Regions from separate parts of the Undibacterium sp. JH2W genome, predicted to be linked through region 1. Evidence: predicted binding sites of a transcription regulator. Region 1 holds the regulator's gene; each other region holds the start of a gene.
The links. The regulator FliA, encoded in region 1, starts transcription of late flagellar genes. The targets are predictions, from matches to a motif close to CTAAAGTTTNNNNNNNNNNNGCCGNTA.
Positions count from the first base shown of each region.

Region 2: ACO0LC_RS13120 (flagellin) is a predicted target of FliA. The motif match lies at 2,720-2,746, and genes of this name have one in related genera.
Region 3: ACO0LC_RS12450 (flagellar protein FlaG) is a predicted target of FliA. The motif match lies at 2,212-2,238, and genes of this name have one in related genera.

Region 1 is NZ_JBMPOT010000008.1:297,053-307,511, forward strand. Features, by position in the region: gene motD (flagellar motor protein MotD) at 1-76, opposite strand, end outside; gene ACO0LC_RS14325 (flagellar motor protein) at 94-834, opposite strand; gene ACO0LC_RS14330 (RNA polymerase sigma factor FliA) at 816-1,547, opposite strand; gene ACO0LC_RS14335 (MinD/ParA family ATP-binding protein) at 1,554-2,384, opposite strand; gene flhF (flagellar biosynthesis protein FlhF) at 2,377-3,699, opposite strand; gene flhA (flagellar biosynthesis protein FlhA) at 3,696-5,786, opposite strand; gene flhB (flagellar biosynthesis protein FlhB) at 5,783-6,934, opposite strand; gene ACO0LC_RS14355 (hypothetical protein) at 7,207-9,018, opposite strand; gene ACO0LC_RS14360 (double zinc ribbon domain-containing protein) at 9,094-10,317, opposite strand; gene ACO0LC_RS14365 (MFS transporter) at 10,408-10,459, opposite strand, start outside.
Region 2 is NZ_JBMPOT010000008.1:35,995-46,453, reverse strand. Features, by position in the region: gene fliD (flagellar filament capping protein FliD) at 1-232, opposite strand, end outside; gene ACO0LC_RS13125 (flagellar protein FlaG) at 340-717, opposite strand; gene ACO0LC_RS13120 (flagellin) at 806-2,626, opposite strand; gene ACO0LC_RS13115 (tetratricopeptide repeat protein) at 2,962-5,556, shown strand; gene ACO0LC_RS13110 (DegT/DnrJ/EryC1/StrS family aminotransferase) at 5,606-6,724, shown strand; gene ACO0LC_RS13105 (WbqC family protein) at 6,864-7,547, shown strand; gene ACO0LC_RS13100 (hypothetical protein) at 7,561-8,523, shown strand; gene ACO0LC_RS13095 (FkbM family methyltransferase) at 8,512-9,621, opposite strand; gene ACO0LC_RS13090 (hypothetical protein) at 9,618-10,459, opposite strand, start outside.
Region 3 is NZ_JBMPOT010000007.1:226,356-236,814, forward strand. Features, by position in the region: gene ACO0LC_RS12440 (pyridoxal phosphate-dependent decarboxylase family protein) at 1-601, opposite strand, end outside; gene ACO0LC_RS12445 (hypothetical protein) at 826-1,752, opposite strand; gene ACO0LC_RS12450 (flagellar protein FlaG) at 1,765-2,157, opposite strand; gene ACO0LC_RS12455 (LysR family transcriptional regulator) at 2,370-3,242, opposite strand; gene ACO0LC_RS12460 (quinone oxidoreductase family protein) at 3,368-4,369, shown strand; gene ACO0LC_RS12465 (lipocalin-like domain-containing protein) at 4,362-4,898, shown strand; gene ACO0LC_RS12470 (HAD family hydrolase) at 4,923-5,522, opposite strand; gene ACO0LC_RS12475 (C13 family peptidase) at 5,576-7,123, opposite strand; gene murB (UDP-N-acetylmuramate dehydrogenase) at 7,197-8,225, opposite strand; gene ACO0LC_RS12485 (YajQ family cyclic di-GMP-binding protein) at 8,314-8,799, shown strand; gene ACO0LC_RS12490 (retropepsin-like aspartic protease family protein) at 8,872-9,471, shown strand; gene aroG (3-deoxy-7-phosphoheptulonate synthase AroG) at 9,607-10,459, opposite strand, start outside.

The DNA.
Region 1 (10,459 bases):
AGGTAATAAAATCCGCATAAGAAACCAGCCATCGCTCATGGTTTTCTGGCTCTTCATGGTATTTTTTTCTTGCCATAAATAGTTTTTAAATCTTCAATTTCGGTGATTGGTCAGTCTTTCTTCTACCACGCGCGGGCTATCACCGAGAGCAATGCTATAAAAGATATCGGACAGCATTTCACGGCGTGTCACTTCACGGCCTATGATTTCCTTGAGTTTATTGCTGACTGGTAAAAACAATAAGTTCGCCATGCCCACACCATAGATAGTGGCAACAAAGGCCACCGCAATGCCACCACCTAGCTTGGAAGGGTCGCTGAGATTTTCCATCACATGTATCAAGCCCAGGACGGCACCAAGTATCCCTATGGTAGGGGAATATCCCCCCGCTGCTTCCCAGATCTTGGCAGCCTGGCGCTGTTCCATTTCATAAAGGGAAATATCGACATCGAGTATGTCTTTCAAACGTATAGGGTCTATACCATCGATGACCAGACGCAAGCCCTTGCCTATGAAAGGATCGGGGGAAGCATTCATATAACGCTCCAGGCTCAGGAAGCCCTCACGCCGTGCCACTACACTCCAGACCAGGGCATCCTCAACATTCTTTTTGCTGCTGTCTGGTGGTTCCGAGACTACCCAGCGCAGCATGCGCACACCACGCCTGAACGTATTGAGGCGACTTTGCAGCAATACTGCTCCCAGAGTGCCAACAAAGACAATCACAAATGCTGCTGGCTGCACCAGTGATGACAAGCGCCCTCCCTCAATCAATTGACCGGACAGAATGCCAACTACCACCAGTATCAATCCGACTATGCTAGCCCAGTCCACGCTTTCTCCCTTAAGTAAGCCCTGAGCCTGGCGACTGCCTGACTATGTAATTGGGATATCCGTGATTCCGACACGCCCATCACGGCACCGATTTCTTTGAGATTCAATTCTTGTTCATAATACAAACCCATGAGCAACTTCTCTCGTTCTGGCAAGCTGTCTATCGCACCTATGACTGCGTCACGAAAATCATCATTGAGCAGATCTTGCAAAGGATCACCAGACAAGTCTGAACAATAGTGGTCGAGAAAATGCTCCCTGGTATCTGAGTCATGAAAGTCTTCGTAATACACAAGTTGATGCCCGCCACTATCTGTCAGCAAGTCCTGGTATTCTTCCAGGCTCAGCTTGAGTGACTTGGCGACCTCGGTTTCCAAAGGTGGCCGCCCCAGCTTCTGCTGCAATACATTCATGGCATTTTCTATCTTGCGCATATTTTGACGCACGCCACGTGGCAACCAGTCACTACTGCGCAATTCATCCAGCATGGCACCCCGTATGCGTTGTACTGCATAGGTTTCAAATTGCGCGCCGTGGGTATCTTCATAACGGTTAACGGCGTCCAGCAGGCCTATCATACCGGCCTGCACAAGATCATCGACCTCCACGCTGGGAGGCAGGCGCGCCTTCAACTGGTAAGCCAGACGCTTGACCAGGGGCGCATGCTCCCTCAAAAGGAAGTTTTTATCTGATTTTCCGCTAGCGGTGTACATTTTTAATTAAATTCCAAGACCGACACCCAGCTCAGGTACTCCTTCTACACATAATGTGGAACGCGCAGTCTTTGCCAATTGCTCGGCCAGCCGTGAAAATGCCAATGAAGCAAGCGCCTTGGGGAAAGCATCAATTACAGAACGCCCCAAATGCGCCGCCTTTCTTACATATTCGTCTTCTGGCACATTACCAACATAATGCAATGGCACTGCCAGATACCGGCTGGCTGCCTGCGCCATATTTGTATAAATCAATCTCGCCTCTTTTTCCGATGCTCCAGAGACCAAGATACCATAACCACGCCTGCCTACCCGGTTGCTCACCCGCTTGATCAATCCATATGCCGCCTTGATCATGTCAGGATCAGCCGACACCTGTATTACCAGTTCACTGTCATCCAGTGTGGCCAATGGAAAAGTATCGTCACGATTGATATCACTATCAACAATAACCAAGTCTGCACTATTGGCCACGGTGTCAAAGACTCTGGATAACTGGCGTGCACTTTCTGTCGGTAACCAGGCGTGCCTGGCCAACATCGTCACAGACAAGCCGGAAGCTACCAATTTGACCGCTTCCTTCATTGTACGCTGTTGTCTCGCTACATCCAATAAGGTCTGATCATGCCTGGCATTCAACCATGCCCCTACACTGTTCTCCGAAGCACGCGCATCAACCATCAAGACCTGGCTACCCTGGCGTGCCAGCGACACCCCGAGATTGACCAGCATGCCACTTTTTTCATCCTCTCTCAAAGCAGATAAAAAAGTAAACACTCTTGGTTTTGGTCCCGCCAGCATGCGGCGCAAACCTTCTGCCTGATCAAAACTAGACAAGGGACACCTCCTGACCAAAACGTCCAGCAGCCTTGGCTACCGATGCAGCACCCGCCATCAACAGAGGCAATTCTTCGTCCAGATAACGGAAAGCCGCCGTCTCACGCTTGAGTTTGAAGGCACGGTCTATCAAATACAATTTGTTAGCGATATGCAGATCTTCAGGCACACGCTGACCACTGGCGACGTAATACACCATGAGCTTTTGGCGTATCGCAATATCAAGTGCACCACCTATGGTCGCTGCTTCGTCAAGCTTAGTAAAAATACAACCAGCCAATCCATTACCCTGATATGCACGCACCACTTCACTCAAAGTTTCGCCCGTCGATGTCGCATTCAGGCATAACAAACGCTTTACCGGAGTGTCTGTTCCAGACAACATCGCCACCTGCTCGGTGACCATTTTATCGCGCTGGCTGACACCGACAGTATCGATCAATACCGTATGTTTGTTTTTGAGCTCGGACAAGGCAATACGCAAGTCTGCCTCATCCTTGACTGCATGCACCATCACGCCAAGGATTTTGCCGTAGATGCGCAACTGTTCAAAACCACCGATACGATAACCATCAGTCGTAATCAGTGCCAGCTTGGATGGACCATGACGCATCACGCACCGCGCAGCCAGTTTAGCCGTGGTGGTGGTCTTGCCAACGCCGGTAGGGCCAACCAGGGCATACACCCCTCCCTTTTCCAGCATTTCATTTTCATTATTGATGGTGGACAGATTGCGTACCAGGACATTCTTGATCCACTCCAGGCCATCTTCAAGCTTACCCGCTTCTGGTAGTTTTTCTACCAGATAACGAGACAGGCTGGCGCTAAAGCCAGTGGCCAGCAATTCGCGCAGGATTTCTGCTTTTTGCGGATGACGTTTCTGTGTCTGCGTCCAGGAAATTTCTGCCAGTTGTGATTCCAGCATGCTACGCATGGAGCGAATTTCAGACATCACATCATTGAGTTCATTGGCGCTGACTGGTGCTTCGATCTCACTGGCAAAAGCGCTGGTGCTTTTTTGTGATTTGAAGGCAGGCATGTCGATAGCACGTTCCAGCGCTCTTTCCACTGGCCTGTGCAAAGGGTTGGTCTGTTCGGTTTGAAAACGTGGCGCAAAGCGCGGTACTTCAGGCACTGGCGCTTGCTCACCACTATCTGGCGCGATGGCACTGATGGCTTCATCAGCCATCGCCAGAATCTCCACCTTGCCGCCCACATTGCGATTCGACAGGATCACGGCATCTGCCCCCAAAGCATCGCGCAACATGCGCAAAGCTTCGCGAGAAGTATTCGCGGTAAATTTTCTGACGTTCATGATTGACCTCCGACCAGACTGGTGACTCTAATTGTTTTTGTTTCGGGTACTTCTGCGTGTGACAAGACTTTTAACTGCGGCAGATTACGGCGCAAGAAACGCGACAGCAAGGCGCGTAGTGGTGCGGGCACCAGCAACACTGGTGTCAGCCCCATCTGCTCCTGATGTTCAGCGGCAGCCTGGGTTTGGCTGGCCAAGGTATCGGCCAGCCCAGGCTCTATGCCTGAACCGTCTGCGCCACTGGTTTGCAGCGCCTGCATCAATAAGCGCTCAAGGCGGCTGTCCAATGTCATGACGGTCATCTCATTGCCCGTCGGGTAGATTTGCTGGACGATGGCACGGCCCAGGGCTATCCTGACTTGCGCTGTCAACTCATTGGCATCCTGAGTATGCATGGCTTGTTCAGACAAGGTTTCTATGATGGTGCGCATATCGCGGATATGCACACCTTCAATCAGCAAATTCTGCAAGACTTTTTGTAAGGTCGATAATGGCATGGATTTTGGCACCAGCTCTTCCACCATTTTTGGCATGTCTTTGGCAAGGTGATCCATCAGCAATTGCACTTCCTGGCGGCCCAGCAATTCAGCTGCATGGCTGGTGATAAGGTGATTCAGATGGGTAGCAATGACAGTACCGGAATCCACTACGGTATAGCCCATGGCTTGTGCCTGCTCGCGTATGGCCGCCTCTATCCATATCGCTGGCAAGCCAAAAGCAGGATCATTGGTCACAGCACCAGGAAGATTGCCCGTAACCATGCCAGGGTTGATCGCCAGATACTGCCCACTCAAGGCCTCTCCAGCACCGACCTCTACCCCTTTCAGGGTGATACGATAAGCCGAGGGTTTCAATTCCAGATTGTCGCGGATATGCACGGGAGGCGAGAGGAAACCGACTTCCTGGGCAAACTTTTTACGTATCCCTTTAATGCGTCGCAAGAGTTCACCACCCTGGTTTTTATCCACCAGCGGGATCAGGCGATAACCCACTTCCAGGCCCAGGGTATCGACAGGCAAAATGTCTTGCCAGGTTGCCTCTTCCATTTCCTGAGGAGCTGCAGTAGGGGCCGTTTCCACTTTGGCATCCGCAGCAGGTGCAGCCTCATTGCGCCTGGTCAGCATATAGCCACCACCACAAAGCACCGCTGCCAGCAAGATGAAAGCAATATGTGGCATGCCAGGTATCAAGCCCATGCCGCCGATGATACCGCCGGTGATCAGCATGACCTGGGGCTTGGCAAACAGCTGTCCTATCAACTGCCCGCTGATATCCTGATCACTTGCGACACGTGAAACGACGACACCGGCTGCGGTAGAAATAATCAAGGAAGGAATTTGCGCAACCAGGCCGTCACCAATCGCCAGCAGCGTATAGTTTTTCAGCGCTGTAGCAAAATCCAGATCATGCTGGACCATGCCCACCACCAAACCGCCAACAATATTGATGACAGTAACCATGATGCCGGCCACTGCATCACCACGCACGTATTTACTGGCACCATCCATGGCACCATAGAATTCAGCTTCTTGCGCGACTTCGGTACGGCGACGGCGGGCTTCCTGCTCTGCAATCAGGCCTGCATTCAAATCGGCATCAATCGCCATTTGCTTGCCTGGCATCGCATCCAGGGCAAAACGTGCACCCACCTCGGCAATACGGCCAGCACCCTTGGTGACGACAGTAAAGTTAATGATAGTCAGGATCACGAAGACCACGATACCAACGGTGTAATTACCACCTATCAAAAAGTGACCGAAGGCTTCAATCACTTTACCGGCAGCGTCCGGGCCAGTATGACCTTCAGTCAAGACCACGCGCGTCGAGGCCACGTTCAAGGACAGGCGCAACATGGTACTGACCAGCAGCACGGTTGGGAATACCATGAAATCCAGTGGCTTGATGGTGTACAAGCTGGTCAGCAAAACGATAATTGCAATTGCGATATTGAAGCTAAAAAAAACGTCCAAAATAAATGCTGGCAAAGGCAATATCATCATCGCCAGCATCAGGATGATGAGGAAAGGAGCCGCCAGTGCCCTAGTGTTGAGGCCATTCATCCAGGCAGGTAAGGTAAGGCTATTCATGCTTGTACTCCTGCAGGATTATTTGGATCAAGTTCTGGTGGTACAGGTAAGTCATTTGGCACTACAGGTTTATTACCGCCTGCCTTGCTATAGCTGCGCAGCTGATAGACATAGGCAAGTACTTCTGCCACGGCGGCGTACAGGGCTTCCGGTATTTCATCACCAAGCTCGCTATGCTTGTACAGCGCACGCGCCAGTGGTGGGGCTTCGAGCAAGGGGACTTTATGTTCTTTCGCCAATTCACGTATCTTGGCAGCGACAGCATCTGCACCCTTGGCAACCACTTTAGGTGCGCCATTGCCACCTTCGGTGTATTTCAAGGCAACAGCAAAGTGGGTCGGGTTGGTGACGACGACATCGGCAGTCGGGATTTCAGACATCATGCGGCGACGTGCCATTTCGCGCTGCTGGGCACGGATTTTTGCCTTGATTTGCGGATTACCATTCGCCTCTTTGGATTCCTGCACCACTTCCTGATGCGTCATCTTGAGTTTTTCCGCGTATTGCCACATCTGATAAGGTGCATCGATGGCCGCGATCACAGCCAGCGAACCGACAATAGCCAGGAAACATACGCCCATCATGTGACCAACGTGAGCCGGGCCAGATTTCAGCGACTCCAGCGGCAAGGCAAAAATCGCATTCTTTTGCCCCATGATGACTATCCAGGCTACCGTACCTACCAGGATGGTTTTAATAATGGCCTTGATCAATTCCACACCTGCACGGGTAGAAATCATGTTACCCAGGCCGGATATAGGGTTCATGCGCGAAAAATTCGGCGTCAGGGCTTTGGCGCTGAACAGCCAGCCACCGATCAGCAAAGGCGAGCCCAGCGCCACCACCAGCAAAAGCCCGGCGATAGGGGCAAAAGCCACCAAGACTTCCCACAAACTGGCGCTAATTTTTGAAAACAACAGCTCATTGTCATAGATAATCGCCCGTTCCAGCGAAAGGCCTGCAACCAGGGCATGATTGAGCTGGCGTACCAGCCCGTCACCCATGCCCCATAACGCGCCGCCTGCAGCCAGCAAGATGGTGCAGGTAGATAGTTCGCGCGAACGTGGAACATCGCCCTCTTCCCGCGCTTGTTCAAGGCGCTTGGGCGAGGCCGGTTCGGTTCTTTCGAGATCGCTATCTTCGGCCATTGCCGACTCCTGTTATTTCCACAAAGCAATCACTGCTTTGATTACGCAAATGTACAGGTGTAATTATTGGCTATGACAGAAGCACAAGATGCGTGGAATAAGGGAGGAAATACCCTCTTCCTCTTGGTAAGGAATGGGAAAAGGACTAAAGAGAAGTGAATGCCTGGCTTTGCAGGCATAAAAAATATCAACTAAACAAGCCAGTCATGGCTAGCACACAAAGACGACTAGCCAGGCTTTGCAAACTCATGGCCCGAGCTCGCAGCAAAAATCTACTCTGCCGCCACGCGCGTACCACATTCACCACAAAAACTGGCATCCACATCCACAGCGACACCACAGGCACGGCAAGCCAGGGCCGACTTGATCTTTTCCATGACCGTGGCGAGTTGCGCTTGCTCTTTCGTAGCATTGTCCGACAATTGTTTGTTGTCCTTGGCCAAAGCTGCGACAGGATCAGCAAGCACTTTATTCATCATGCCGATTTTTTCTGCACGCTCTATATCTTTTGCAGATGTCGGTGCCACCACCATGGAATTTTGTTCTGCAAAAATTTTCAGGCTTTGCGCCAATTCCTCTGCATCTGTTTGCAAACCCCGCATGCCCGTCAATTGACGTGGAGAATTGCGTCCAAAAATGACGGTGTCGATTTCAGATACCCAGACACGCAAGCTCATGGATTCTATGTTGATGACTTTCTTATTGGTTTGCAGATTGCCTGAAATCTGATTGCCCATTTGCACACTGGCGGTTTCAAAACTCCCCTGTATATCAACCCACATCAGTTTCGATACAAAATCAAAGCGACCCCAAAGTACATGAGCAGCGCGATAGCAATACATACCAACGCCAAACAAGCTGCAAGTCAGGGCAATATTGGTCCAGATCGCCTCTCCTGCCAACAGGGCGCGTGTCAATATGACGGCCACCAGGGTGCCACTGACAACCAAAACAAATGCCAGCGCCGTCAAACAGGTCAGCCAGAAAAATTCCTTGCTTGCCAGGGCATGCTTAAGTCCTTCAGCCACCCGACCAGCTTGCGGGCAAGGCTGGCTTTCTTCAAAAATCTCGGCTGTGAACTGCCCTTGCTGGCCTTCAATGATGGGTGAGCGGCGCGTATATTTGCGGTTGGGGATACGGCTAAACCATTTCTCCATCAAGATCCTGTCCAGCTCTTCCAACATTTTATTCGGGTGGGCGTTCATGGTGACGGTATCGACCACGCGGGCTGCACCTATCACTTGGGGTATCGGTTGTAACTGGTTTTTCAAGGCCAGGCCAAACACGGCACAAGCCAGCAAGGCGCACAGCAAGGTAATCAATACCACACCATTAATGGATAAATTGTCGATCTGCGGCAAATGCGATGCAAACAAACCCAGCACTACAGGCCCCAGAACAGCCAGTACGATGAGGATGATGAGACTAGTGATGCCAATATTGGCGGTTTCCTTGATGGGTCCGGTTGTGGTGTTTGTCTGCGTCACCATGGGGCGCATGATCTGGAAAAAAGTAAAAGCCCCATACACCAGACCTATCCAGGCATTTGCTGCGCTTTGCCCAAATACCAGCCAGCAAAATAAAAAGCTGATCAGTGTCGCCGCCAGGGAAAGAAAATTATAAAACTGGGTCTGTGCAGAACTCTGTATCACCCAGGGGGCAAATATCAGTCGCGGCACCCATGAATACAATAAACCATTTAGTGGCCCGGTAGGCTCCTTGAGCAAAATTGCATTTTGTCGCAGGGTTTCCTTATAGTGACGCGCATCCACCGAGTCACCATCCTTGTCATTGGCAAGCAGAGGTGCCAGGCTATCCGGGCGGTTGCGTCCAAAAAAATAGCGCAGCTGCGTAAATGCGCGCGCCAGCAATAATATCCCCAACAACAGCAGTATGATGGAAATGGCCACGACACCAAACACCGACAAGTCTGGCCCATGCGCCAAACGCCCGCGTACGTCGAACATCACCCAGGTGCCAGCAAGCAGCATCAAGCCACCAGAAATGATGCTGGCCAGATTTTCTACTTTATAAGGATTAGGAAACTCAAATACCTGGCTCTCAGTATTAAATTCGTAGCTCATGCGCGCAACTCTTTATTTGAAAATTGTATAGAAACAGCTCGTAAACTCCAGATGTAATACCTGGTGCATCATGAATTACTCGCCTTGCAGTCGCCTGGCTTTTTTTATCTTTGCCTTGGCCGCTGCATTATTCGGGTCCAGTGCCAAAGCACTTTGCGCAGTAGCAATGGCGCGGTCATAATCGCCACTGGCCATGAAACTGTCCGAGCGCGCCAGCAAGGCGCTTACCTGCCCTCTGCCCATTGCTCCCATGTCGCCACCAAATGGTGCTGCACGCACAAACTCCTGGTTTTGTGCGTGCAGGCCGCGTTGCCGCTTCCCTTGTGCAGACATGTCATTGTCGTAGTCATCTTCTTCATCAAAATCATCATCGCCATTTTTTCTGGCTTTCTTTTTGACGTTCGGTACATTTGACACAACGGTCTCCGGCACTACCGGGGGTATTGCCGCTGCAGGCGCTACTGCAACTGGCTCAGCCACGCTTGCTGGTGCTGGAATCACTGACGTCTCTGGCAGAGATGCGGGCACTACGTCTTTTATCACTGCAGTATTTGCAGATGCAGTTACAGGCATATCTGCTGCCACAGGCTGATTCACTGCAATGGTTTTCTCATTCAAAGCCAGCTCATCTTTTGGCTTGCCTGAAGAAAACCAAAAATAGCCACCAGCCGAGGCAGCGATTACCAGCACCGCCGCTATTCCAGCAGCAATCACATGAGAAGGCTGCATACTGGATTTGATGACGTCACCAGAAACCGCAGGTATGGGGTTATGTACTTTGCTCTGTTCTATAACAGGGCTCACAGCAGGCACTGATTGATCTGGCAAACTTGCAGTAATCGTCTCAGGCGGCACAGTTAAAGGAGGGGGTGAGGAAGATGGCAATGCCACTGCTGCCGTCAACGCGGCTGGCGGTGCTGACGAGACTTGATCATCGCCAAGATCAAGCGACGCAAGTGATGACGTGTTGACCTCATCCAGGGATATTTCTGTTATCTGATGTGAGTCTGGTGAAACCAGATCAATTGACACTGGCCTTGTGCTGTCTTTAAAGATTTCATCGTATTTATCGGCCACAGCTATTTCTGGTGCAGACGAAGAAACGGGAGCAGCAACGCCAATCCCGCATTTCTTGCAAAATTTGGCATCTGCTGCCAGTGGTGCCTGGCAGCTCGCACATGCTAGCGGGTCACTGAGCACAGGTTTGGCATCCACACCCAGTGCCATTGTCGAACCACAGGATGTACAAAATTTTGCTTCATCCTTATTTTCAATACCGCAGTTTTTGCAATTCAGCATACATGGACATCCTGGTTGAGTGACATGGCATGATCTCAGAAAATTGCCATATGTTCAACCAGGTGTACAAAACCCGGTCAGCTCAGAGCTTTAAGCCGTGCGGACCAGCGCTGGCACAGCAACCAGACGGTGTATGAAATAC
Region 2 (10,459 bases), 260 kb from region 1:
CGGCACTGGCATTCAGTGATTGAAAGGTAGTTGGGTTGTTAAGCGATGTCAGGGCATTTTGGAATGCACTAACTGCACCACTCAGTGTTCCGTAAGCGGATAGTTTGGCCTGGTAGCTGGCTTCTTTTTTCGCCAATGTTGTTAACGGCTGGCTCTCCACCTGCATCAGCTTGGAGACGATGTCGTTCACATTGAGATTTGAACCAATGCCTGTTGATTGAATTCCTGCCACGTGATTCCCCTTTTGTTGGAAGTACTTTACTTTATTAACGGCAAGGGTAAATCAGACTTTAGAAGGGAATTTACCTGCTTGTTTTCAATATAGACATAAATTTCATCTTAGGCGGTCTGTTTTATCAATAAACCTTGCAATTTATCCAGAGACTTCGCAATCTCTAATGCTTCTTCTGTCGGAATTTGCCTGATGACTTGTTTGGTTTGCTGGTCAACGATCTTGACCACGACTTCTTTAGCATCATTATCTACACTAAATTCCAGATTTTGTGAGCTGAGCTGAAGCGACTTGTTGATTTCCGCAACAGCCTTGTTGACGTCGTCTGCCGAGGCTGCCTTTGGACTCTGACCAGTAGCGGTTACGGGGTTGCTGGTCTGTAGCGGTGCTGCGCTTTGCGCAATCTGCGGGGTAGGTGCTGTACCACTCACTCTATCTGAAACAGGTGCTCCTGACGATGAACTGGTAATCGATAGGACGTCCATGATGTTTCCTTAAAGTAAAATTCCCCTGATCATAAATTTGACCAGGGGACCACTCATTTTCAATGAAAGACTAATCTAGTCTCATTGATTAGCCACGCAGCAGAGCCAATACACCTTGTGGCAACGCGTTCGCCTGAGCCAAAATTGCAGTACCAGCTTGTTGCAATACCTGGCCACGTGTCAACGATGCAGTTTCTTGGGCAAAGTCAGCATCACGGATGCGGCTACGGGAAGCTGTCAAGTTTTCAGAAGTCGTATTCAAGCTGTTGACGGCTGAAGAGAAACGGTTTTGATAAGCACCCAGAGAAGCACGTGAACTATTGACAGAAGCCAAAGCTGCGTCAATCGTTGTCAGCGCTGAGGTTGCGCTAGATGCTGTGGTCAGATCGAGTGACGATAAGCCAGCACCAACTGTTGCCGTGGCGGCAGTCGCACCAGCTGTCAAGCCTGCAGCAGTTGCACCAGCACCAGCGACAGTCGTTGTACCTACTGCCAAGCCGGAATTTGCCAGAGTTGCAGTACCTTTGACGGTAAATGTGTACCCTGCATTGCTTGAGCTAGTCAATGTCAGCACACCAGCAGCATTGGAAGCAGTAATGCCAGTGTCTTTGGTTTTCAGGTTGATCGCATCGCGAATTGCATCGCCTTGCAATGTGGCGGTAGCACCACCTGCGATAGCGCCGATATCTACACCATTGATCTGGATGTCGCCAGCTGAGATAGCAGAGTTGGTACCAGTAATGGTTGTACCTGTTGTTGCTGCACCTGCGCCGCCATTTGCCAACACGATACCGGCAGAGCTGGTCGATGTCAGTTTTACAGTACCAGCTGTTGTGGTTGTTGCAGCAGCAGTACCGACGGCTGTTGCAGCACCTGTAGTCGCGCTACCCAAGCCAGTAACAGTTGCAGCCAAACCAGAAGATGCATTGGTTTTGGATACAGTGATGTTTCTGCCGTCAGCAGCTGTCAGTGCAACTGCACCAGTAGTAGAGTCAAATGCTGCAGTAACACCAGTTTGTGAAGATTTTGCGTTGATCGCAGCAGTAACTTGCGCACCACGTTCAGCAGCGGAGCCAGCGGCAGCCAATGCACCGATATCCACACCATTGATCAAAACGTCGCCAGAAGCAATTGCCGTAGCAAAGCCCGTTGCAGCTGTGCCGCTGGTTGTTGTTGCCTGGGCAGTTGCTGTTACACCAGTAGTGCCGTTAGCAGCATTGATTGCAGCAGCTTTGGCAATGGCGCTACCTTTGCTATCTGCATAAGACACACCGTCGCTGGTAGTTGCGCCGATGTTGAAACCATTAATAACCAGATCGCCGGACTGGAAGCCGCCTACACCATTGACACCACCAGAGATATTGGTAGCGTAGCTGGAGCTGGCACCAACACCAAGGCTGGAAGACTTGGCACTGGCGATGGAGGAAATGGAAATCTGATCGTTCGATGTTGCATTTGCGCCAACTTGGAAAGTTTGTGCTGTGAAGCTACCATCCAGCAGATTAACGCCGTTAAAGTTGGAAGAGCTGGCAACGCGGTTGATCTCAGAGATCAATTGTGAAGCTTCGTTATTCAGAGCTGCGCGGTCACTGGCACTATTGGAGCCGTTAGCTGCTTGAACTGCCAGATCACGGATACGTTGCAAGTTGGAGCCGATTTGCGTCAAATCACCCTCAGCAGTTTGCGCCAGAGAGATACCGTCATTCGCATTACGAACAGCTTGATTCAAGCCGCCGATCTGAGAAGTCAGACGTTCAGAAATCGCCAAGCCCGCAGCATCGTCTTTTGCACTATTGATGCGCAGACCAGAAGACAGGCGTTGCAAGGAAGTGTTCAGGGATGACTGTGAAGTAGTCAGATTGCGTTGTGCATTCAAAGACGCAATATTGGTATTAATAAATGAAGCCATGTTAGTTCTCCTTACCCAAGTTATGTAAATATGGCCGGTGGCCTTAAACTTTGGTCTGTTTTACCAGGATATTGGACCGCCGTTGCAATCAGGTATCGGACGCTTATTTCAAAAGTTTAATGGGTTGCTCAAAGTAAATATTTTATTTTCGGGGTAAAGTTGCTCTTAATGTTCCGCTAAACGACAGCATTTCAAAATACTTGAGGCCATTTATAGGTTTATTTTCAGCTTTGAGTTAACATTTTTTTGCTATTGTTGGCTATGAAAAGCATCATTTTTTTATACGTCCTGAGGAGCCAGGTCTTGCCCACGCTTCTTTATATTAAGGTTTTGTTATGAGTCCAGATGCTACTCCGGCTGCGTTCAGCGAAAAAATTGCTCAAATGACAGCTGAGGATGTGCTTGAGCTGGCAATTCAGCAGTTGTTGCAATTAGCACAAGCAGCGATCGCCGCAGGAGATGTGTCACGTGCAATAGCGCATTACAAATTAATTCTGGAAAATGTCCCGGACCGACACGATGCAAATTTTGCGTTGGGCGAGTTGTTGCTTGCATCTGGTTCACCTGATGAAGCGCTAGCCTGTCTTGAAACCGCAATTCAAGGCAATCCGCAAAGTGAAGCATATTGGGAAACCTATATAAGAGTATTGAATTTATTTGGTGATGCCGACATCGTGCGGCAGGCGATAGCATTGCGTGACTCTGTTTTTCAAGATACTTCAGTTATTACGCGGAATGATCTTCCACTGGAGCAAGCAGCGCCAGAGCTGCAAGTTGGCTCCGTAACTCAGCCGAAACAGAAATCACAGATTAAATCCCTTGCGCTGCCAAATGAGACGGAACTCAACAAATTGTCTTTGCTGTATGAGCAAGCTAACTTCAAGGAAGTCGAACGTCTGGCCTGCAAGCTGATCCATAAAAATACAAAAAATGGCATTGCCTGGCGTTTTTTGGGTCTGGTCTTATTGAATTCGGCGCATTTTGACGACGCAGAACTAGCCATGCGGCGGTCGCTGGACTTATTGCCCGACGACGCCATTGCTCACTTTAATTTTGCGCTGGCATCTGTCAAGACTAAGAAACTGGATACGGCAGAAGAGCATTACCGGAAAGCACTTAGTATTGATGACACGCTGCTTGCGGCTTACAATAATCTGGCAAATCTCTTACGCGCTACTGGCAAGCTGGAGGAGGCGGAGAAATGCCTGCGTAAATTGCTGGTACTTGCGCCAGATTTTGCTTTTGCCAGTATCAATCTGGTGGGCGTTTTGCGTGAACGGAAAATGTTTTCCCTAGCGCTGGAGATAGCGCAGCAGGCTGCGATTAAATTCCCTGGCATAGCAGAAGCGCATCATGCATTGGGATCTGTCCTGTCTTTAATGGACAAGGATGACGAAGCCTTACCTCATTTATTACGCGCCATAGAGCTAAATCCCAAACTGGCCGATGCCTACAATAATGTGGGCAGTATTTATCTGGATAAAAAAGAGTTTGTGGTCGCCAAGTCGTATTTTGAGAAAGCGCTACAGAACGATCCCAAATTAAGCAATGCTCATCGTTGCCTGGGGCAAATCAGCATTTCTCTGGATTCTGACATCGACATGGCAGAGCAGCATTTTCGCCGTGCCATTCAGTATGGAAAAGACCAGAGTGAAGCCAATACTTGTTTATTATTTTGTTTGAGTGAAACTGGTCAGTTAAATTCTCAGGAGCTATTTCAAGAACATCTGAATTATAGTACAAGATATGAAGCGCCCCTGATGCCTGCTTGGCCCATACATACAAATGTTAAGCAAAAAGAACGCGTGTTGAGAGTCGGCTTTGTTTCTGGTGATTTTCATAATCACGCAGTGGCCACTTTTGCTATACCCGTCCTTGATTATTTGTCCCGCATTGCTACGCTGGAATTATATGCGTACGATAACAATGAGGTGGAAGACGAGGTAAGCAAAGAGCTGCGTACTTATTTTAAGTGTTGGCGAAAAATACACAAAAGTGATGACGGTAGCGTGGTAGAACAAATCCTGGCCGACCAGATTGATATTTTGTGTGATTTGTCAGGGCATACCGCAAAAAACAGGCTAATGGTGTTTGCACACAAACCAGCGCCTTTGCAATTTAGCTGGATAGGCTATCCGGGCACGACGGGTTTGCAAGCCATGGATTATTTTATAGGCGATCCGTTTTATCTGCCAGAAGGGCAGTTTGATCATCTATTTACTGAGAAAATTGCGAATTTGCCCTGCGCAGCACCTTTCTTACCCAGTCCATTAGCACCGGCAGTACAAGAACTGCCCGCGCTGAGTAATGACTACATCAGTTTTGGCAGTTTTAATCGCATAAGTAAAATCAACGCACAGACCATACAGGCATGGTGTCGATTATTGTCGGCACAAGAGAATTCCAGAATTTTGATTGGGGCCATGCCTACCGGTTTTGACACTACGGTGATTACCTCAGCTTTCATGGCGCATGGAATAGCTTCTGAAAGAATTAGTTTTTACGGACGGACTAGCATAGAAGATTACCTGAACTTGTATAACAAGATTGATATCTGCCTGGATTCATTCCCATTCAATGGTGGAACAACCACACATCATGGCCTGTGGATGGGGGTGCCGACTTTATCTATAGATGGAAATTTGCTAGCATCCAGAAGTGCCGCAGCAATCTTGGGACAGGTCGGTATGCAGGGTTTCCTGGCAAATGATATGGAAGATTTTGTGGCGAGAGGCAAATACTGGTGTGACAATCTGGATAAATTATCCGAAGTCAGAATGTCACTGAGGTCAATTTGTCAGGATTCCATCAAATGCAAGCCAGAATTAATTGCCACCGCCTTGCATCAGGCGATGCGAAAAATGTGGGCCAACTGGTGCGATGGCAAGGGGCCTGAAGCTTTTTCCATAGGCAAGTCTGATCTACATTAATGAAGTAATAAGTTACAGCAGTTGTGGTGCATCCTTCCTGGAAAAAAATATGAAAAAAACGGATGGTACTTCGTCGATTTATGTCACTCAGCCTGTGCTGCCGGCTTTGGAAGAGTTCATGCCCTATCTGGAAAAGATCTGGGCGAATAAAATCTTGACGAATAGCGGTCCATTCCATCATGAGCTGGAGCAGGCACTGTGTGAATACCTGGGGGTAAAGCATCTCTGCTTGTTTGCCAATGCCACCATCGCCTTGATCACAGCTCTGCAATCCCTGCGTATCAATGGTGAGGTGATCACCACCCCATATTCTTTTGTCGCGACTGCGCATTCGCTCTTATGGAATGGCATCAAACCAGTGTTTGTTGATATTGATCCCGTCACATTCAATCTGGACGCAGATAAAATCGAAGCCGCCATTACACCACAAACATCAGCCATCATGCCCGTGCATTGCTATGGCCGGCCTTGCGATGTCGACCGCATACAAAAAATTGCGGACAACTATGGATTAAAGCTCATTTATGACGCTGCCCATGCCTTTGGCGTGCAATATCATGGCAATAGCCTGCTCAATTTCGGCGACTTGTCCATATTAAGTTTTCATGCGACCAAGGTCTTTAATACCTTTGAGGGGGGGGCAATTGTCTGCCCTGATGCTAAAACCAAGCAGCATATAGATCACCTCAAGAACTTTGGATTTGTTGATGAAGTGACCGTAGTTGCGCCTGGCATCAATGGCAAAATGAGTGAATTTAATGCTGCCCTGGGTTTGCTGCAATTGAAGGGCATAGATGCTGTCCTGGATGCACGCCAAAAAATCGCTACGCAGTATCGTTCCAGGCTGGAAAATGTCACTGGCATCACTTGCGTCGGCGATATTGCCGACAGCAAGCCCAATCACTCCTATTTCCCTATCCTGGTGGAAGCTGACTATGTCATGTCGCGTGACGCATTGTTCCAGAAACTGCGTGAACATGAAATTTATGCCCGCCGTTATTTCTACCCACTGATCAGTGATTTCCCCATGTATCGCGGTCTGCCTTCAGCTTCACATCAGAATCTGCCCGTCGCCAGAGAAATTGCCAGCAAGGTGATTTGCCTGCCTATCTATCCAGATTTGAGTGAGGCAGATGTGGACAGAATTGCTGATCTGATCGCTCATTGAGACTGGTTTGAAGCGATAGCATACAGGTGGCCGACGCGAAGAAAATATTCTGGAAAAAGAAATGCTGGCGACAAGTTTATCAAGTTTCAATGGCAATACTGAGCACCTGCCTGGACCAGTTCAGAAGAAGGTTGCAATTATGCAGCCCTATTTTTTCCCTTATATCGCTTACTTTCAACTGATCTCGGCAGTTGATGTATTTGTTATTTACGATAACATCAAGTACACAAAAAAAGGCTGGATCAACCGGAATCGTATTTTGCAGGAGGGCAGGGATCAATTAATTTCTTTGCCGCTGAAGAATGCGTCTGATTCTTTGGATGTCGTCGAGCGTGCGCTGGCGGATAATTTCGACGCAAAGAAAATGCTGAATCAAATCAGGGCTGCTTATTTGCATGCGCCTTGCTTTGCCCAGGTTTATCCTTTGCTGAAATTAATATTGAGCAATCCAGATCGTAATTTATTTAGCTTTTTACATCATTCAGTGGTGAAAATTTGTGCTTACCTGAATATCTCCACAAAAATCATCATTTCCTCCAGTCTGGCTATCGACCATGCACTAAAGGGGCGGGACAAAGTGCTGGCGATATGCCAGTCGCTTGGCGCAAGCGACTATATCAATGCGATTGGTGGCCAGGATTTGTATTCCAGGGATGATTTTTCAACGCGCAATATTGACTTGCATTTTATTCAGTCAGAATTACGCGTGTACCAACAATTTGGTGCAGAATTCGTGCCCTGGTTGTCTATCATAGATCTCATGATGTTCAATTCTGTCGATGACATCAGTGATTACCTGAAAAACGGCTACACCTTGCTATGAAAGCTGTCATTGCATGATGAAATGGGAAAAGCTGGGACAAATTTTTGATCCCACAGAGCACCAGCTTCCAAATAACTGCCTGTCATTTGCACAAGCACCACAAGTGCTATTGTTCGAGGATTTTGCCCGTATTTATTTTTCTACTCGCAGCCTCGATACCAGCAATGGCAAATACCTGAGCCATATCGCCTACGTGGATATGGCCTTGAATTTCAAGGATATCCTTGCTGTTTCAGGGCATGAGGTGATTTCACTGGGAAAACCGGGGTGCTTTGACGAGCATGGCATTTTCCCTTTGAATGTCATGCGTCATGCAGGCCAGATCTATGGCTACATAGGTGGCGTCAACAGGCGCAGCTCAGTACCGGTAGATAGCGCCATAGGCATAGCACTCAGCCATGATGAGGGTAAGACCTTCCAGCGACTGGGTGATGGCCCGGTATTATCAGCTTCTTTGCATGAACCCTGCCTGATTGCCGACCCCTTCGTGCAAGTGTATGACGGGCATTTTCATATGTGGTATATCTTTGGCAAAGGCTGGCAGCATTTTGATGCGCAAGCCGAGCATGACAGGGTGTACAAGATAGGTCATGCAATTTCTGCAGATGGCATAGACTGGAAAAAGAATGATGGGCAAGAGATCATCGCATCCAGGCTAGGTCCAGATGAATGCCAGGCACTGCCAACGGTCATTAATATAGCTGGCGTATACCATATGTTTTTTTGTTATCGCGAGGCCAGTGATTTTCGTCATAATCGCGAACGCTCTTATCGTATAGGCCATGCCAGTTCTACAGATTTGCAGAACTGGCAGCGTGATGAGGGTGAACTGAGCCTGGGCTTATCGGATGCTGGCTGGGATTCGGGTATGACTTGCTACCCGCATGTGTTTGCCTGTCAGGGCCAGATTTACATGCTCTATAACGGCAATGAATTTGGCCGTCATGGTTTTGGATTGGCAAGATTACTGATGTAGATCAAAAATCCCATACATGATCAACATCATGGACATGTAATTGCGCTGCCTCAGATATAGTTTCATATCAGGCGCAATCTCCTTGAGCAAGATGGGCAGGCGGTAAAAGTCTTCTTTCTTGTGTAGCCGGACAACGACATTTGGCCGGTACTTGTTAATGCTCAGGCGTGCGCCGCTCAAGGCATTGTATTCTGCACCATTAATGTCAAGTTTGATGAGGCTGACTGCGCTGCCCAATTGCTGCAATATTGCATCTATTGTGTCTACCTGGATTTCGCTAGCTCCAGACTCACTGATTTCGTTGTCAATGTGCATGGCTTTGGTCGTGAAGCGCAATACGGCTTTTTCATGCCAGGCACCGACCTTGATAGCCGTGACTCTGGGGATATGCAGGTTTGCTACAGTCTGTTGTAATTCCTGGAAATTCTTGTCACCCGGTTCCAGCGAGATGATTTTGTCGTAAGCGCCATGTTTGATGTGGTGAAATTCCTTGATGGTGTCACCGGTGAATCCACCTACATCGAGGAAGCTTTCATGATCGCCAGGTGAAAATTCCGAGCTGGGGAAATAAAGATTATCCAGCCTGACACAGGGAGCAATATGGGCCAGATTTTCACTGATCTTGGTGTTGATCGCTGCGACATAGGTTTGCCGGGATAATTCATCTTCGAATAAACCATATGCCTGGTCAAAATTACCGCTATTTTGTATGACAAATTGCCTGTCCATGAAAGCGTGAGGCATGTTCAAATAGTCAGGGATATCAATGACATGGACATCACTGGCACCGAGTCGCCTGAGTTTTTCTAGCATGGGTGGGTAATTGGTAATGCCGATGATGACGTGGCAATTTCCGAATTGCTCTGTGTAATCCTCAGTGCTGACAACGGGCAGATCGGTAAAAGCCTGTTGCGTCAGATATTCGGCATCCACCATTGCTGCCTGGATTTTGATGTCATTCAGTTCAAGAAAACGTTTCAATACATAGGCGTAGACACCTGCACCATAGATGATGATGGGTTTGCTGCTGGCTTTTAACCGGGCCAGTAATATTCTTTGCTGATTGGTTTCATCCAGTAATTGCTCAACGATAGTCATTGTTCATCTTCCGAAATCAGTTCTGCAATACCAAAGCCTTCCTTGCCAAAGGAATTGCCGCAATAGAACATGAAAATGCGACCATCAATTTCCTTGATGTTCGGGTAGCAAATCATTTGTGCATCCCAGCCGCTCTCCGAGGTAGATATGCCAGCTTGTGCATCGTCTCTTACCCAGGTTTTCAGATCGCTCGATGAGGCATAACCCATGCGGTAAGCGCCGCCCGAAGTGGAGGGGTGACGCCAGGCGAAAACGGCATGCCATTTACCATTCAAAAAAAAGGGCGAAAAAATATCCTGGCATTCATCTTCACTCAGGCGGGGCACCACGGGCTGGCCATCATGCTGCCAGTTGATGCCATCTGAGGAAGTTGCCAGGGCTACCTGGTAGACAGGTTCGTGCTTTCCTTCGGCAAACAACCATTTTTTACCGCTTAGATACCACATATACCATTCATCACCGACTTTCAAGACACTGGGGCCGGTGACAAAATAAGCTTCCTTCAGGCTCAAGCCCAGGACCGGGCCCTGGCCCAGTTTGGCAAAGCTGCTGCCACCATCTTTGCTGGTCGCCAGTCCGATAGCCAGGGTGTAAGGCACAGAAGACATACGAGTCCAGCCCGTGTAATAGGCGTGAATGCCATCACCCATCTCAATAAAACTGCTGAGCATGATACCAAATTCGTCGAATGCGCCGGAGGCTCCCAGGGGGAGCAAAGGGGATTCTGCAATTGCCACGACTTTTGACAAGTCATGGCGGTCGAGATCGACATAGCCCGGATAAGACACATATTTCAGCTCAGAATCTGGTTTGGGTCGGGATGCGATGAATACCCTTA
Region 3 (10,459 bases), on a different contig from region 1:
AACCTGCGATATCCATGGCTTGCGCTATGCAGCCATGTGCACCAGCCGAAGTGTAGGCGACCAGTTTTTGCGGAGCAGCCCCCAGCCCCTGCTGCCTGACCTCTGCCCCCAGGGCGCGGACCCGGGCTACCAGAACGGCGATGAAATTTGCCATGGATGTGCCAGTCACAAACAAGCCGCTTGCGGTATCGGGAAAATGAAACAAGCTGCTCATCCAGCGCGTGATCTGGCGCTCGACTTCTATGGGTATATGGTCACGCCCCCCCAGGTTGGCATTCAAGCCTGCTGCCAGCATCTCTGCCAGTGTCCCCACCGGGTTACCACCACCCTGCACCCAGCCCATGAAACCGGGATGACTATTCCCTACTGAATAGGGCAAGATGTTATCCATGAATTGCTGGTGTACCTCTTGCAGTTCTGCAGGGGCAGTTGGCACTCCAGACTGGAATTTCGACCTGACTTGGTCCGGTATGGTTTGCCATACCGGCCTCTCACGTATCCGCTCGGCATAATCAAGGATATCGTCCAGCATGCGATGCCCCTGGGCACGCAATGCCTGCCAGTCTTCAGGGTCCAGCGAATTGTGGGGGGATTCTGTCATTCAAAGATCCATCTTTCATCGTTGCAGATACAGAGTGGCATAGACCTTTACTGTCTATGCTTATACGTATTATGGATGAGGGTATGGCGTATCAAGCGTCAAATAAAGCTTATTTTGCAGCTTTATTGCAGCAAACGAGGACTTCAACTCCCGGGAGTGGCGGGCGGGCAACAAACTGGCGGAGCTTTGCCTGGGATGAGTACGAAAAGAGTACAAGATAAGCGTCAGTCGCCCAGATATTCGGCAAAGAGCTGCTTCTTTGCCCTGGCGCGCGGACTGGACCAATAATCGCCTATCTCCATGATAATTTGATCGCCCGAAGCTACCTTCAGATGATAGGGCTTGCCCATGATGACAGCATGCACATACATGGCAAGGGACTCGGCAAAATCATCGTAGGCATTGGTCGCGGCATAAAGGCTGGGGAAACCGGTTTTTTCCAGCGCCTGATAGATCGCCAGTATCAAATCACCAGAAACTTGCTGCTTGCTATAAAAACGCAGCTCTTTGCGATGCGCAAAATCATGTCTGAGCAGAGGGATGATGTCACCATTCATGGCTATCTGCCAGCACAGACTTAGAAAAGTATATTCTTCACCAGGCTTGAATTTCTGTGCGCCTATCCACCAATCCGGCAAAAATTCGCTATTGGCAGTCAGCACATGACCAAATTCATGCAAGAGCAAGAACTGTATGGCATTTTTTCGATTATCGTTCTCGCTGGCTTCAATTTGCAAACTCAGTTGATAGGCTGAATCAGGTAGAAATGGGGTATTTTCTTTCCAGCTAGCCCATTCATTGGCGCTACGTTGCAAGAAAGCCGCATCATCCATGAGGATGACCATGCCCAATACTTGTCCGTCAGGCCCGACGATAACATCCGTGACAGCAGATGAGCCCAGGCCACGCCCAAAATACACGCCTAGCAAAGGTTTATCCAACAATTGCAAGACTGCAGCAGGCAGCTCAGCCATGGCAGCGCGCACATCAATTAAAAACTCGGGATGGGGTTCGACTTGGACGGGGGTGTACTCAGTACTGGTGTGCTTGGCTACATAGACCAGCAATTCCTCAGAGGCATTACCCAGCCGGTCGAGAAGGGGGAGTTGGCCTTGCCTGACCCAATAATCCACATCCGGTGTCTGGATCACGCATTCATCCGTTCAGGCAAGATCGTTGAGGAATATACCTTTTTTACCCTCAAGGTCTCGTGCAATCGCCAATACTTCTTTGGAAGGGATTTGCCTCAATACTGCCTTGGTTTCATTATCGACAATTTGCACAACCACTTTCCCGGAATCATGGTCAAGATTGAGATTAACGCTGTTATTAAAGCCTATGGCACGATTGATCTGCTCCACAGAGCTTTTTAGTTCGGAGGCGCTGATCTCATGCTGGGCATTATTGTTTTTTGCAACATCCTGACTAGCATCGCTGGCCGATACAGGCACAGCCGTAGTAGTGGTCTTGACCAGGATAGGGGCAGCCCTGACATCTTGTCGAGAGTCAACACTGACACCGCCAGCACTCCCGCTTGGTATTGAATTGATGCTCATTTCACTCTCCGACCCTCGAATTAAACAGCATGGCGGATTACCGCATATTGTGTATTACGGTCGATTTTGTCAAAAGTTTAGGCCCAGGCTACTTAGGCATGCAGATATTAATGTATGGAAATGTAAGTGCCCATACCAATAAATTAAATAATGTTAATATTTACAATACTTTAAAATAGCATCAATGCCAACTATTTTTTATAAATATGTAATTAATACCAAGTCAGCATGTCGCTCATCGCTTTACCGGCAAACAGGTCAATCAAACTATCTGCTACCGCCCTCACTCTGGGAGACCGACGCACATCCTCGTGCATGACCAACCAGAGTTTCCTGGCGACCAGGTCAACTTCCTGTTCCACCTGCAACAGACTACGGTGGGAATGGCGTAAATAATGCGGCAGCACCGTCACACCCATGCCTGAAGCGGCAAACTGGCTCAAGACCAATTGATCATTACTGCGCAAGATAAGCTTGCGCCCATTGATGTAGTTTTCCAGCCATTGATGGTGCGGGGTCGCAGAATTTTTTTCGTAGGCAGCAAACTCCCACTTTGCCTCTTCACGGTTTTTCAGGTAAGCCTTGCTGGAATACACGCCATACTGGATGGCAGCCAGCGGCTTGATCACCAGGCCTGCGGTTTGCGGCCGCACCATGCGCAAGGCAATGTCTGCTTCGCGCTTACCCAGGCTGACATGGTGACTTTCGGCGAATAATTCCAGTTCTATATCAGGCAATGCCTGGCTTAAGGTTTTTAATTGAGGTGCCAGCAGAAACGCGCTTAAAGCGGGTGGTGCAGAAATGCGCACTACACCTTCTAATTTTCCCATGTTCAAGGCTTTTCGCTCAAAAGAAAACCAGCGTTCCTCTACTTCCCTGGCCTGACTCAATAGCTCATGACCTTCTGCCGTCAATTGCCAGCCGCGCACCAGCCTGTCAAACAGGCGTAGCTGCAATGCCTTTTCCAGCGCATCAATACGACGGGCAACGGTAGTGTGCTCCACCTGCAGGCGGCGCGCTGCCCCGGTCAGTGTCGTGCTGTCGACCAGTGCCAGGAAATAACGTAAATCATCCCAATTCATCATGGTGCAATTATGCACAGTCCAGGCGAATTTTTCAGTAATTTTCTTTCTGCATGAGTTTGGCTAAGCTGCATCTCAGTACCCTATCCAAGGGGTGCATCGCAGCATCATTCAAACAGAGAGAGCAAATGCAAGCCATACAATTATTTTCGCAAGGTGGGCCAGATGTACTGGAAGTCCGCGACATCGCCATACCTGTCCCTAAAGAAGGTGAAGTGCTGGTAAGAGTGGACTATGCAGGTATCAACTATGCCGATGTGTATCAGCGCAATGGCCAGAACCCTGCTTCCCTGCCCTGCATACCCGGCGCAGAAGGGGCAGGCATGGTGGTAGAAGGCAATGCAGAACTGTCGGCAGGCAGCGCCGTTGCCTGGTTATCGCATGCAGGTTCTTACGCCGAATACGTCGCCATCCCCGTCTGGAAACTCATCGTTTTGCCCGCAAAATTGGGCACACAAGAAGCGGCGGCGGCCATGCTGCAAGCGGTCACCGCCCAATATCTGTGCGAAACCAGCTATCGTGTGCAAGCAGGTGATGCTGCCCTGGTGCATGCCGGCGCCGGCGGTGTGGGCCTGTTGCTGACGCAAGCCTTGAAGCACAAAGGGGCAAGCGTTATCAGCACGGTATCCAGCGCTGAAAAAGCGGCATTGGCACGGGCCGCCGGTGCCGATCATGTGATTCTCTACAATCAGACTGATTTCACTCTTGCAGTCAAAGACCTGACGCAACAAAAAGGCGTGCATGTCGTCTATGATTCAGTCGGTTTGAACACTTATCTCGGCAGCATGGCGGCGTTACGCCCGTTGGGCAGCCTGGTCCTGTTTGGTCAATCCAGTGGTAATGTGCCGCCCATAGACCCCATGCATCTATGTCGTCAGGGCTCGCTATTCCTGACTCGCCCTACGCTAGCCCACCATGTTGCTGATGCCGATAGCCTCAGATATCGCAGCCAGCGCGCCCTGCACTGGTTAGCCGAAGATATCTTGCACTTGCGCATACATGAAATTTACCCACTGGAACACGCCGCACTAGCACACGCAGCGCTGGAATCAAGGCAAACCACGGGCAAGTTATTGCTGGCGATCAGCCCTTCCGCAAAAAACACTATCAGGAGAAATCATCATGAATAAGTCTATCCAGCACCTCATCGGCATGAGCATACTCAGTCTCGCCGGCCTCAGCTTGCCAGCACAGGCTATCATGGATCAGGAAACAAACAGGAATGACGCTATCCAAAAACAATTGACTGGTACCTGGACCCTGGTTGCAGCGCCCGAAATCCATGCCGATGGCAGTCGCGGGGAAACCTTTGGAGAGCATCCGCAAGGCTTGCTCATCATCGACGACAGCGGGCGTTATTCACTGCAAATCTATAAATCCGGACGCAACAAGTTTGCAGCAGGCGACAAGCGCAAAGGTACGGATGCTGAGTTTAGAGCTGCAGCGCTGGATACCAGTTCTCACTATGGGCGCTGTTTTATCGATACTGAACGTAACGTGATGGTGTTCAGGATAGAACATGCCTCCTTCCCTAACTGGGATGGCAGCGAACAAGCCAGGCAATTTGAATTGAAAGCGAATGAACTGACTTACCGCGTCCCAGCCAGCGCCAGCGGCAATGGCACGACCGCAATATCATCATGGAAGAAAATACGCTGAGTGATGGCTGACAGGACAGGCGGATCAAAGAATATGATGTGCTCTCAGCGTCGCCTGCACTTCCTCAAAGCCATCGGTATGAAAAGCCTTGATACCCATACTGGCCGCAGCCAGCACATTTACCTGGGCATCATCAAAATACCAAACCACATCAGGGGTAGCCTGGCATTGTGCCAGGGCCATCGCAAATGCAGCTGGATCTGGCTTGATCGCACCGAGCAAATGGGAGGACAGGGCCAGGTCAAAATCCTGATCCAGCCTGCCAAACCTGGCCCAATGAAGCACATTGGAATTACTCAGGCAAACCAGTCGATAAGACTGCCGCAAGGCCTGCAACATGGCCAGTACGCCAGGATAGTAGCCCTTTGGCCAGGACATGAATTCTGCAAGGAAGGTTTGCTCGGTCAAAGGCAAAGACCATTCCAGCAGAAATGCCTGAGCAAATTCTTGCGGCAGGCATTGTCCTAATTCAAACCGGCGCACTGCATCTGACATCAGCCATTTTTGCTTTAATTCAGCCACCGACATGACATACGGTAGCAATGCCTGCAAGCGGCTGAAAGTGTCATTTTCTATCAACACTCCACCCAGATCAAACATCAACACTAGCGGCTGTTTCATCATGCCCACTCCTTGGGATTGCTGGCCTGGCTTGCTTACATCAGGATTGCGAGCAGTTATTTAACTGCTGCAGCGTTAGCAACCGGAGCCGAGGTCAAACGCTGCTCCAGCAACTTCAGCCTTGTGCGTATATGCTCGCCCACCGCAATTTGCGGATTGGAATACCCATCCGACTTGCCTGCTTCTTCTTCACGCTGCTTGATGATGGGCCTGGCCGCTGCATGCGCAACTTCAAAAGACAAGGTCTGGTTGCGCAATTGTTCATCATACATGGCACGCCCAAAGAAAGTCAGATCAGACTTGCTGCCGCAGCCATAGGAAGTATGATCCGCGTCCGATGCTGTCATGACCAGAGAATTTTCGTCCGACAAAGGGGCCACCCAGTTACCGGCATAGCAGGCAGAAATCGAGATAACCCGGTATTTGATACCCGCCTCATCCAGCCAGCGCTTCAAGTCTTCTGGTGTGACGGATTTAACGCTGAGTGGCCACATCCCGGCGGACAACACACCATCACTGGCACCATGCGAAGACATATGCAGGAACAGGATATCTTCATTGACATCCATGCGCTTGGCAATGTGCCGGATGGCTCTTTGCAAATTCAGTGGTGTAGCCCAGGGCAAACTATTCACGGTGCCGGGATTATTGGCCAGTTGCAAACTCCTGCCTTCGGCATCAAAACGTTTTGCCATCACTTGCGTGACCATGCTGGTCTCGTTCAGGAAAACATTTTCTTCGCCATAGGGGGCAAAACTCAGGCTGTATAGATCGATGATACCTGGTCTGTGGGGTTTCAACTCCTGGAGTTTTTGGTTTAACAGCGCTGCTTGCTGCTCGAATATTTCCTGTGTGATTTCGGGTGATTTACTCTCTGCTTCGTCATCATTTGTTTCTGCCCTTTCCTGATTTGGGTACCAGAATTGCGTTGCCCGCGTACTTATGCCCAATGCACAAGCCAGAGCCATGACAATGACGACCGATAACATGGCAAGCCTACGTCTATCACTAGCGCGCCAAAAAAATAAGAACTGTATGCATAAGACTACAACAGGTGGCGTAAGATACACCAGCCACTGCATACGCACGGATAATTTTGACAGGTCATACCACCCCAATCGTATAAGTAAAGCACCTACTGCACAGATCACCACATTCATGACCAAAGTTTGCGCAAGTGCCAATGCAAAAAAATGTGCAGCACTCGGTGCCTTGCTACCTTCGAGGTATTCGCTTGCTTGCATATTCGTCGGCCGCAAGCAATAACATGCCCAGGCGATAGCACCAAAATAAAACCAGCCAGTAGCAAAAACCTGCCAATAGAACTGTGCTGGCCCAAGAATCATGAGGCGCTGTATGCCTATATGGCTGCTCATGTATATCAATATCAATAGCAAGATCAACCAGGGCGATGCTGGCAATCCTTGCCACCTCGGTTTAAAGCAGATGCTGACGCGCAAGGCCTCCACCAGCAAACGGCGTACTGCATTAGCATTATTGTTGCCAGGGCATTGCTGGGATTTTGTAATAGGAGTTGCGGCCAGCACTTCTTGCTCTAATTCAGGTGTATTCCCGGCACTGCTTATTGTTAAAAGTTCCGTCATTCAATTACCTGTTAGAAAATGCTCAATCATGATATTCGGTACGTCGTTAAAAAAGGATTGATGAATAAATAGATTAAAAAAATACAGGTTCGACTTCCAACAGGACAGCAAACTTGCTCATGACATCGGCCTGCACAGCCTGTGCCAAGGCTTTTACTTCTGCGCCAGTAGCACCACCATGATTCACCAGCACCAAAGCCTGTTTTTCATATACGCCTGCCCGGCCTAATTTCTTACCCTTCCAGCCGCATTGATCAATCAACCAACCGGCAGCCAGTTTATAAGCGCCGCCATCCTGCACATAGCTGACCAAGTGCGGATGGTCCACCAGCAAGACATCGCGTTGAGCAGCAGGCACGATAGGGTTTTTGAAAAAGCTGCCGGCATTGCCTATCTTGGCGGGATCTGGCAATTTTGCCTGACGTATAGCGACCACCGCATTGCTGACATCTTTGGCAGTGGGACGATCAATGTGATGCTGATGTAAATATTGTGCGACATCGACATAGCCCAGCTTGGCTTGCCAGCGTTTAGGCAAGGCAAAGCGCACGCTGACGATGACCATGCGGTCTTTGTATTCATGCTTGAATACACTGTCGCGATAAGCAAAGCGACATGCGACCTTGTCTATCTCGACCAATTCGCCGGTTTCAAAGTCCAAGGCTGTCAGGCTGGTAAAGATCTCCTGGATTTCCAATCCATAGGCGCCGATATTCTGTATAGGTGCAGCCCCTGCTGTGCCAGGTATGAGGGAAAGGTTTTCCAGGCCACCCAGCCCCTGCTCCAGGGTCCACAGCACAAATTCGTGCCAGTTCTCGCCTGCACTGGCCTGCACATAGACATAGTCTTCGTCTTCGCCCAGGATTTGCCTGCCCTTGAGAGCCACCTGTAAGACCAGGGCATCGACCTGATCCGACAAGACCAGATTGCTGCCACCACCCAAAATCAGGCGCGGCATGGACCTCAGTTGCTCATCTGCCTGTATGGCTTGCAATTGTTCTATCTGTTCTACACGCAAAAACTGGCGGGCGCGAGCAGCGATACCAAAGGTATTCAGGCTTTGCAGAGAATAATCTGCTGAAAATGTGAGTAAATTCGTCATAAGACCCAAATTATAGCCTTTGCTCTCTCATGACTGCCTGCATTTGCTAAAATGGCGGCTAATTCATCATTTTAAGCAAGGAAGCAAGATGCCCTCTTTCGATACCGTCTCTGAAGCCAATATGGTTGATGTCAAGAATGCCATTGATCAAACCAATAAAGTGGTCACCAACCGCTTTGACTTGAAAGGCAGCAGCGCCAAAGTCGAACAAAAAGACCGCGAATTGACGATCTATGGCGACTCTGAATTCCATCTCGACCAGGTTCGACTGGAATTGACCATGACTTTAGCGAAACGCAATGTCGACGTGCGCTTCCTGGACATGGGCAAGATAGAAAAAATCGGTGGCGATAAAGTCAAGCAAGGCATTAAGGTTAAAAACGGCATAGAAACTGAAGATGCAAAGAAAATCGTCAAGGCCATCAAGGACAGCAAGCTGAAAGTACAAGGCAGCATACAAGGCGATGCAGTACGTGTCACCGGCACCAAGCGTGATGACTTGCAGGCGGCCATGGCCATGCTGCGCAAGGAAATCAAGGACTTGCCTTTGGAATTCAATAATTTCCGCGATTAAACCTGGAATTAAGCCAAGAATGTCCTTGCCTGTGAAAAATCTGAAACTATTGAGCACCCTGAGCCTGCTGGCTTGTTCCATGCTGGCCCATGCTACCGAGATATAGGGGTAGTTGGTTTATTCCCGGGCAAGGCTATTCTGGTCGTTGATGGCGCACCACCCAAAACTTATAGTGTAGGCAGCAATATAGGCAGCGATGCCAAGCTTGTTGATGCTGATAGAGAATCAGCCACTGTCATGGTCAATGGCAAACGCAAGGTCATTACCCTGGGCCAAACAGTACACAGGTCGGCAGCCAGCAGTAATAGTAGCGTGGTATTGAAGGCTGGGGACCGTGGGCACTTCATGGCCCAGGCCACGATAAATGGTGGCAGCGTGAATATGCTGGTCGATACTGGTGCCAGCCTGATCGCCTTGCCCGCTGCCGATGCCATCAGGCTGGGCATCAATTACAAAAAGGGCCTGGCAAGCTCCAGTCGCACCGCGGGCGGTATTGTCCCCATCTATATCATCAAGCTGGATTCAGTCAGGATTGGTGACGTGGAACTCAATCAAGTCGATGCCTCGGTGATAGAAGAAGGCCTGGATGTCCCTTTGCTGGGCATGTCTTTCTTAAATCGCATGGAAATGCGGCGTGAGGGGGATCAGATGACTTTGACGAAGCGGTATTGATCTCTCGCTATTTAACCCACCAATTGTGATTTTGCATTTACAAATCAAACTCATCTGCCAATATTCTGGCTTGCAAACTAGCGCAAGCCAGAAAGTATGGAAAATACTTTGGCCGTATTAATACAACTAATACGATTAATAAGACTGCTTCAAACGCCTTTGCCTGACAGCCTCAGCCAGACCTTCCAGCACCTTGATACTGGCTTCCCAATCTATGCAACCGTCTGTCACTGATTGACCATAGACCAGTTCCTTGCCTGGCATCAGGTCCTGGCGACCGGCAACCAGATGGGACTCAATCATGACACCGACGATGCGGGTATCGCCATCGGCAATTTGCTTGCCTATGTCAGCGCATACGGGGATTTGGTTAGCTGGATTTTTTGAGCTATTCGCATGCGAAGCATCTATCATCAGGCGCGAAGCCAGGCCACTATTGGCGATATCCTTGCAAGCGGCATCGACACTGACAGCATCGTAATTAGGTGTCTTGCCACCGCGCAGGATGATGTGGCAGTCTTCATTGCCGTTGGTGGAGACGATAGCGGAATGGCCGCCTTTGGTCACCGATAAAAAATGGTGGGGCTGCGACGAAGCCTTGATCGCATCAACAGCGATTTTGACATTGCCATCAGTGCCATTCTTGAAACCTACCGGGCATGACAAGCCAGATGCCAGTTCCCTGTGGACTTGTGACTCTGTCGTGCGGGCACCGATTGCACCCCAGCTAATAAGATCAGCAATGTATTGCGGGCTGATGACATCCAGATATTCCGTACCAGCTGGCAAGCCTAGTTCATTGATGTTGAGCAGCAGTTCGCGGGCAATGCGCAAGCCATCATTGATGCGGAAACTATTGTCGAGGTAAGGATCATTGATGAGTCCTTTCCAGCCTACCGTGGTACGCGGTTTTTCGAAATACACGCGCATGATGATTTCCAGTTCACCAGCAAAGCGCGGGCGCTCTGCTGCCAGGCGATGTGCATAT